2 regions of the Thalassospira sp. CA1 genome follow, and region 1 is predicted to be linked to the other one. Evidence: riboswitches for the same ligand, from Rfam matches in the RefSeq annotation. Region 1 holds a riboswitch; the other holds the start of a gene.
The links. A riboswitch is a leader RNA that binds a small molecule or an ion and turns the genes downstream of it on or off. The one in region 1 is predicted to bind glycine.

Region 1 (4,214 bases):
CGAAGTCCTGACCGGCTGAGTGCAATTCGGCCAGTGCGGCGCCGACCCCGGCACAGTGATGGGGTTGAATACGCCTGGGCGACATGCCTTGCAGGAAGGACGTGATGGCGGCCGGGCGACCACAAAGGCGTCGCAGGGCAACACCGTCCTTGCCGTGGATCGGGGTCGGGCAATTCAGTCCCTTGGCCGACAAGTGATCCATCAGGCCAAGATAGAAGGGCAAATCATCTGGATTTACCCGCTTCTCATACAGGGTCAGGATATAAGGCGCCTTGGTCGTCTGAAGCAGGAAATTGGTATTTTCGACGCCTTCTGCGATCCCCTTGAACGATACCACGTCACCGATATCGTATTCGGCCACAAAGCGGGAAATATCTTCGTCTGAAACGTCGGTATAGACGGCCATGAGTTCTATCGTCGTCCTGATCTGAAAGTAAGCATGTCCGCAGACCTAGCTGGCAAGCTGACGCGGCAGTTTGAAGGTGACATTTTCGTTGGTCAGCGTGATTGTCTCGACCGTCACGTCAAAGCGTTCGCGGCAGGCATCAATGACTTCCTCGACCAGGATTTCAGGCGCGGACGCACCCGCAGTGATGCCAAGGCTTGAAATACCGTCAAGCTTGGACCAGTCGATATCCTTTGCCCGTTCGACCAGAACCGACCGTGTGCAGCCTTCGCGTTTGGCGACTTCGACCAGACGGTTGGAGTTCGATGAGTTCGGCGCGCCAAGGACCAGAATGGCATCGGCCTTTTCCGCGATCAGTTTGACCGCATGCTGGCGGTTGGTCGTGGCGTAGCAGATGTCTTCCTTTTTCGGCACCGCGATTGACGGGAAACGCCGTTGCAGGATTTCAATGATCTTGGCGGTGTCATCAAGTGACAAGGTCGTCTGGGTTACGAAGGCCAGATTTTCCGGATCGCTGATTTCGATGGTTTCGGCGTCTTCTTCGGTCTCGACCAGGGTCATGCTGCCGGGGGGTAACTGGCCCATCGTGCCGATGACTTCGGGATGACCGGCATGACCAATCAGAAGAATATGTTTGCCATCGGCGTGATGACGTTCCGCCCCGCGATGGACCTTGGAGACCAGCGGGCAGGTCGCATCAAGATATTCAAGTTTGCGGGTTTCGGCCGCCTCGGGCACGGATTTCGGGACACCATGGGCCGAAAAGATCACTGGCACGCCATCGGGAACGGCATCAAGTTCGTCAACGAAAACGGCACCCATATCGCGTAGGCGATTGACCACGAATTTGTTATGCACGATTTCGTGGCGGACATAGACAGGTGCACCATATTTTTCGAGTGCCTTTTCGACGATCTCGATGGCGCGATCAACCCCCGCGCAGAAACCGCGCGGATTGGCAAGAACGATCCGAAGGCTGGCTTTGTCAGACATGATACAGGTCCGGCTTTCCCAATTGCGTGCGGGCGTTGCCGACGCATTTTTCAAACATTGACGTTACATAACCTGCCTGATCATGCGGTGCAATGACTCTGGGGTAAATGGTCGGTGCGGGTTGGCCGAATTTTTGACGTTTTACACGGCCCAAGGCCGTTCAAGCGGGTTGTGCCGACATCCGCGACAGAATAGACTGCGCGCGGGCCGGTCGTCGCGACGTGGCCCGAAAACATTTGGTTTGATAGAGGCTTGGATGACAATCGGTAACGGACTTCGGCGCGTTTATGCATTGGGTATGGTCTCGCTTGGTGGATTGCTAAGCGCATGCGGCGGTGGCAACCCGTTTGAAGAACAGCCGGTCCCGGTTTGTCCGGCGGCCTATCTGCCAAAGGATACGGCAAAGCTTGTCCAGTTCAGTGGTGCAGGCCGTGACCTGACCGATGTGATCGTCGAAGCCGAATTTACCGGCTACCTTGGTGATTGCGGCTATGACCTTGATGACAAGGAACTTGATGTCATCATCAGCCCGATCATTACCGCCGAGCTTGGACCGGCAGCCCAGAACCGTAACGTTCAATTTAAATATTTCGTCGCCCTGCGTGACCCGAACGGCACCTTCATTCAGAAGTCGGTGTTTGACGTGAATATGGCGTTTGCCGACAATCTGAACATGGCACGCATCCGTGACGAGCAGGTGACCCTGTCGGTGCCGTTGGACGATGTCTGGACCGGTCCGGATTACGAAATCTATCTTGGTTTTCAGCTGAGCGCGGACCAACTTGAGTATAATCGCCGGTTCGGAACCGATTGATTTTATTCGGGTTTGTTTGCTTGAGACGCGGCAGACCGATCGTGCCCGAAAAATAGGGGCTGGTCGGTTTGCGCGGAAACCCGTATAACAGAAACATACCCAAATGATGCACGTGGGAGAGGCCGCAGTCCTTATCGGATGAGCGGACGCCGAAGGAGCAACCACCCCGGAAACTCTCAGGCAACAGGACCGCGTGGAGATGGGACTCTGGAAAGCAGGTGACCTGAATTTGTGATCAGGAACACCTCGCCGAAGATGTAAGCAGACCGGCTTCCTACCCCGGATGTGATTCTTTCAGGCTCCAAAGACAGAGGGGGAATGTGGTTGGCCACTGGTCGGCTATATTTCGCAACGATTGTCCTGGAGAACCTGATGGCGGATCAAGAATCCGAACTTCTAAAAACTGCCCTTTATGATTTGCATGTGGAACTCGGTGCCAAAATGGTGCCGTTCGCTGGCTATGCCATGCCTGTGCAATATCCGCTTGGTGTGAAGGGCGAACATCTTCATACCCGTGCGAAGGCAGGCCTGTTTGATGTGTCCCATATGGGGCAGGTGCGTTTGACCGGCGAGAACCGCGTGGCGGAGCTTGAAAAACTTGTGCCCGGTGATATCGCCATCCTTAAACCCGGTCGCACCCGCTATTCCGCATTTACCCAGGACGATGGCACGATCCTTGATGATCTGATGATTACCAATGCGGGCGACAGCCTGTTTCTGGTGATCAATGCGGCCTGCAAGGACGATGACATCGTTCACATGCGTGCCAATCTTGGCGATGGTGTATCGCTTGAAGAAATCGATGACCGTGCGCTTCTGGCACTTCAGGGCCCGGAAGCGGCCAAGGTTCTGGCACGCTTTGCGCCATCGGTTGCCGATCTGAAATTTATGAGCTTTGCCGAAATCGACATCGCTGGCAGTCCGTGCTTTGTGACCCGTTCGGGTTACACCGGCGAAGACGGCTTTGAGATTTCCGTACCCAACGCCGATGCCGAGGCGCTTGCACGCAAGTTGCTCGCCGAGGATGAGGTCGAGGCGATCGGCCTTGGTGCACGTGACTCATTGCGCCTCGAAGCGGGTCTTTGCCTGTATGGTAACGACATTGATACCACCACGACCCCGGTTGAAGGGGATCTGAACTGGATCATCAACAAACGTCGCCGGGCCGAGGGTGGCTTCAAGGGGGCGGATGTGATCCTTGATCAGCTTGAACACGGTGCGGATCGCAAACGTGTCGGCATCAAGCCCGAAGGCAAGGCACCGGCACGCGAACACACCCAGATTTTGAACGCGGATGGCGAAGACATCGGCGAGATCACCTCGGGCGGGTTTGGCCCGACCGTCGATGGTCCGATTGCCATGGGGTATGTTGCAATTGAATTTGCCGAACCGGGTACCAAGGTCGATCTTATGGTGCGTGGCAAGGCGCGCCCGGCCGAGGTGGTCGAACTTCCGTTCGCGCCGCATCGTTATTTCCGCGGTTGAGAACCAGAATTTATCATAGAGAGAGCGGCGCTACGCTGCATTGGCACTGAATTGATCAACAGGGACAATGGAAGATGACTAAGAAATTTTCGCAGGAACATGAATGGATCGAGCTTGAAGACGGTGTGGCAACCGTTGGCATTACCGATTACGCGCAGCAGTCGCTGGGCGATATCGTCTATGTCGAGCTGCCGGAAGTTGGCAAGAAACTGACCAAGGATGGCGACGCCGCAGTTGTTGAATCGGTCAAGGCCGCCAGCGACGTTTACGCCCCGCTGGATGGCGAAATTGTCGAGGTCAATGAAGAGCTCGATGACAATCCTGCACTGGTCAATGAAGCCCCGGAATCCGATGGCTGGTTCTTTAGAATGACACTGACCGATGAATCCCAGCTTGATGAGCTGATGGATGAAGCTGCCTACAAAGACTTCGTCGAAGGCCTTTAAAACATGCGTTATCTCCCACTGACACGCGCTGATCGTGCTGCGATGCTTGATACCATCGGGGCATCATCGG
Region 2 (4,214 bases), on a different contig from region 1:
GCGAATATCTTCGCGCAGCGTGGCAATCTCGCCCAGTTCCTTGCGCAGATCGCGGGCATGCTGTTCGACACCGGGCAAGGCGGCCTTAAGCAATACCGCCGAACGCAACGTATCCTGCGGCGATGTCGGCAGGGCAATGACTGCTTCGGGCGGGGTGGTCGACAGGCGCTGCAGGGCCATCAGGATGCGAGCATATTGCCCGGCCTTGTCTTCAAGGCTGGTGGCCGCGACCTTTTCGCGTGCTTCAAGGGTTTCGAGCTGATCTTCCAGTTCGGTCAGCGTCGTTTCAAGGCGCTGGGTGCGTCTGGCGACAGATATCGCCTCGGACTGAAGGGCTTGTTCCTCGGTCCAGAGTTCCCGGGATTTGCGTGACAGGAACTCTTCCTGTTTTTGCTGTTCGGAAAGCTGGTTTTCAAGTTGATCAAGTTGCTGATCAACCTTTTGCAGCGATTGGGCAAAAGAAGGCGCAGCCCCGCCTGCAGCAAAAACCGCAAAAGCGATCAGCGCAGGCAGGGCGATCTCATAAGCTAACTTAGCTCGCAAGAAGCGCGTCATTCTGTTTCAGGCCCTTAAGCAAGGGTTTACCGGTCATTTCGGCCGGTTGCGGCACGCCAAGCAATTGCAGCAAGGTCGGTGCGACATCGGCCAAACGACCATCTTCCAATGTTACCCCTTCCGGACCGTTAACAAGGATGGTCGGAACGAGATTAAGTGTATGTGCCGTGTGCGGTTCGCCGGTTTCCGGATCAACCATCACTTCGCAGTTGCCGTGATCGGCGGTAACAAAGGCAACGCCGCCGACCGACTTGATCGCGTCAATCACTTTGCCAAGGCAGGTATCAACCGCCTCGGCGGCCTTCATCGCGGCTTCAAGAATGCCGCTATGGCCGACCATGTCCGGGTTGGCAAAGTTCAGGATGATGGTGTCGTATTTTTCCGACTTGATGGCAGCGACCAGTTTTTCAGTCACTTCCGGTGCCGACATTTCTGGCTGCAGGTCATAGGTCGCGACTTTGGGGGAGGCGACCAGAATGCGGTCCTCGCCCTCGAATACCTGTTCTTCGCCGCCGTTAAAGAAGAACGACACATGCGGGTATTTCTCGGTCTCGGCGATGCGAAGCTGCTTCATGCCGGCCTTGGAAACCACTTCGCCAAAGATATTCGGCAGGGTCTGCGGCGGATAGATCGCATCCATATATTTCGCATGTTCGGACGAATATTCAACCATCCCGGCCTGAACGGCAAACTTGACCGGCGTGCCGCGATCAAAGCCGTCAAATTCCGGTGCGCAAAGGGCTGCAAGGATTTCACGTGCGCGATCCGCCCGGAAATTGGTCATCAGAAGGCCGTCGCCATCCTTCATGCCGTCATAATCGCCAATCACGGTCGGCAGAACAAATTCATCGGTCGTACCGGCTTCATACGCGTTGGCAATCGCGGCCTCCGCACTATCAGCACTGCGGCCATCGGCGTAATTTTTGCCCTGAACCATGGTGAAATAAGCCTGGCTTACACGTTCCCACCGATTGTCGCGGTCCATGGCGTAATAACGGCCGGTGACTGTGGCGATTTCAACATTGGCATCGCCGATCAGGGCGCGGAATTTCTCAAGGAACTTGGCGGCACTTTTCGGTGCGGTATCACGGCCATCAAGATAGGCGTGAATTTTCACCGGTACACCGGCACCTGCAATGATCTTGGCCAGGGCCGCCATGTGCGCCTGATGGGAATGCACCCCGCCTTCGGACAGAAGACCCGCGATATGGCAAACGCCCTTGGAATCGGAAAGTTTGGCAATGATCTTTTTGACGGTGTCGGTATCGGCGATGGTGCCGGTTTTTACGGCCTCGTCAATTTTGGGTAGTTCCTGCATGACCACACGGCCAGCACCAAGGTTCATGTGACCGACTTCCGAGTTGCCCATCTGACCTTCGGGCAGGCCAACATCCAGACCGCAGGCCTTGAGAAACCCGGTCGGATTGTTGGCGTAAAGGTCATCCCAGACAGGCGTGTTGGCAAGGGCGACAGCGTTGTCCTTGCTTTCTTCGCGATAACCCCAGCCGTCCAGAATGCACAGCACCACAGGGCGCGGGCGCTTTACGGAATTCGATACAGTCACGTTCATAAACCCCACAGATAAAGGAAAAGGCTGAATGTCCCGTAAATATGGTGACTTACGGGTTCTTTCGCCATCAATCCCGCCATGCGGACAGGGTGGGTCAGTCTTCGCGCACGACGGGTACATCAATTACCAGGGCAATTTAGCACGATTACCGTTGCTTAACAGCATCTGCCGCAGAAAATTTTGCAGATGCAAACCAGTTCTTTTGACAGTGTCTAAAGACGCAGATAGTGTTCAATCTGACGGTGAACCTCTGAGGTGGCAGAAATGTTATCTCGCACCGTGACGGGAGAGTTCGGATATCACGCGATTTGCATGATGTACGGCGCCGAAGGAGCAATGCCTCATAAACACTCTCAGGCAGATGGACCGTCACGGAAGAGGCTCTGGAGAGAGAAACCAAAAAGCGCCTGGGAGAAAGCGCTGGTCAGGTTTCCACCGAAGGATGAACGCCCCAAGCCGATCTTGATCAGGCAGGGCGGATAATCTCAGGTCAAGGGACAGAGGGGGCAAAAACACCGGTTCGTAAACAGCGCGAAAACAAGCGCGTTATTGAGCCGTGAAGGAGGCCCTTGATGACAAATCCCGCGACCGATCCCTCTTCGGGATCGCAAAAGAAATCCCAACATGACGTCAACCTGTCGGTTGTCGATCTTTACACGATTGGTATCGGTCCTTCGAGTTCGCATACGGTTGGCCCGATGCGCGCGGGATATCGTTTCTGCCTTGAACTTGAGGCGCGCAATCTTTTGCAAAAGACCGGCAGTGTCGTGGTTGATCTTTATGGATCGCTTGCCCTGACTGGCAAGGGGCACGCAACCGATACCGCGGTGATCATGGGCCTGAATGGCAAGCGCCCGCGCAATATCGATCCTGATGATATCGTGCCGACTGTGGCTGCGATTGATGAAACCAGCCAGTTGCAGCTTTACGGGCAGTATCCGGTTGCCTTTAACCGCGATACCAATCTGGTGTTTCATTTCACAGAAACCCTGCCGCAGCATCCCAATGGCATGCGCATTACCGCCTTTGACCAAGATGGCGTGAAAATCCATACCCAGGAATATTTCTCGGTCGGGGGTGGCTTTATCGTATCCAGTGACGATCACGGTGCGGAATATTCCGGCGATAACATCACCTTGCCATTTCCGTTCTCGTCCGCCGATGAGCTGATGGAAATCTGCAAGCGTGAAGGGCGCTCCATCGCCGAAATCATGATGGAGAACGAGCAAAGCTGGCGCAGCTCTGATGAAACCATTGCCTTTGTTGATCGCGTTCATGACGCGATGATGAGCTGCATTGACCGTGGCATCCGCACTGACGGTATCTTGCCCGGTGGCCTGAATGTCAAACGTCGGGCATCGAACCTTTACAAGGAACTGACCGAAAAGCCCGAAGCAGGCCTGCGTGATCCGCTAACGGTGATTGACTGGGTCAATCTTTATGCCCTTGCCGTGAACGAAGAAAATGCCGCAGGCGGTCGGGTTGTGACCGCACCGACCAACGGGGCCGCAGGCGTTATTCCCGCCGTTCTGCGTTATTACGAAAAGTTCGGTGCCAACGCCAATCAGCACAAAATTCGTGAATTCCTTCTGACCGCGGCGGCCATCGGGTCGATCTATAAAAAGCGCGCCTCAATCTCCGCGGCCGAAGTTGGCTGTCAGGGCGAGGTGGGGGTTGCCTGTTCAATGGCTGCGGGCGCGTTGTGTGCCGTGCTGGGCGGAACGCCCGAACAGGTCGAAAACGCTGCCGAGATCGGTATGGAACATAACCTTGGCCTGACCTGCGATCCGATTGGCGGTCTGGTGCAGGTGCCCTGCATTGAACGCAATACCATGGGCGCGGTCAAGGCGATCAACGCTGCGCGTCTGGCACTGCGCGGTGACGGACAGCATACCGTGTCGCTTGATAAGGTGATCGAGACCATGCGCCAGACGGGACTCGACATGCAAAGCAAGTACAAGGAAACCAGTCAGGGCGGTCTTGCGGTCAATGTCAACGTGGTCGAGTGCTGATCCCAACTCTTAAGAATAGGGCGGAAAACCGGGCTTTTGGGCACCTGCGCTGTAAATTAGACGGTTTTCTGTTCTTG

Region 2: another riboswitch for glycine. It lies ahead of AC5Q5A_RS12250 (L-serine ammonia-lyase); the one in region 1 lies ahead of gcvT (glycine cleavage system aminomethyltransferase GcvT).

The regions. Positions count from the first base shown of each region.
Region 1 covers NZ_JBZCIA010000001.1:711,462-715,675, forward strand. Annotated here, with positions in the region: gene AC5Q5A_RS03225 (homoserine kinase) at 1-406, opposite strand, end outside; gene ispH (4-hydroxy-3-methylbut-2-enyl diphosphate reductase) at 452-1,399, opposite strand; gene AC5Q5A_RS03235 (hypothetical protein) at 1,656-2,213, shown strand; glycine riboswitch at 2,317-2,415, shown strand; glycine riboswitch at 2,419-2,526, shown strand; gene gcvT (glycine cleavage system aminomethyltransferase GcvT) at 2,586-3,698, shown strand; gene gcvH (glycine cleavage system protein GcvH) at 3,773-4,144, shown strand; gene gcvPA (aminomethyl-transferring glycine dehydrogenase subunit GcvPA) at 4,148-4,214, shown strand, end outside.
Region 2 covers NZ_JBZCIA010000006.1:162,087-166,300, reverse strand. Annotated here, with positions in the region: gene AC5Q5A_RS12260 (murein hydrolase activator EnvC family protein) at 1-555, opposite strand, end outside; gene gpmI (2,3-bisphosphoglycerate-independent phosphoglycerate mutase) at 533-2,125, opposite strand; glycine riboswitch at 2,399-2,504, shown strand; gene AC5Q5A_RS12250 (L-serine ammonia-lyase) at 2,698-4,137, shown strand.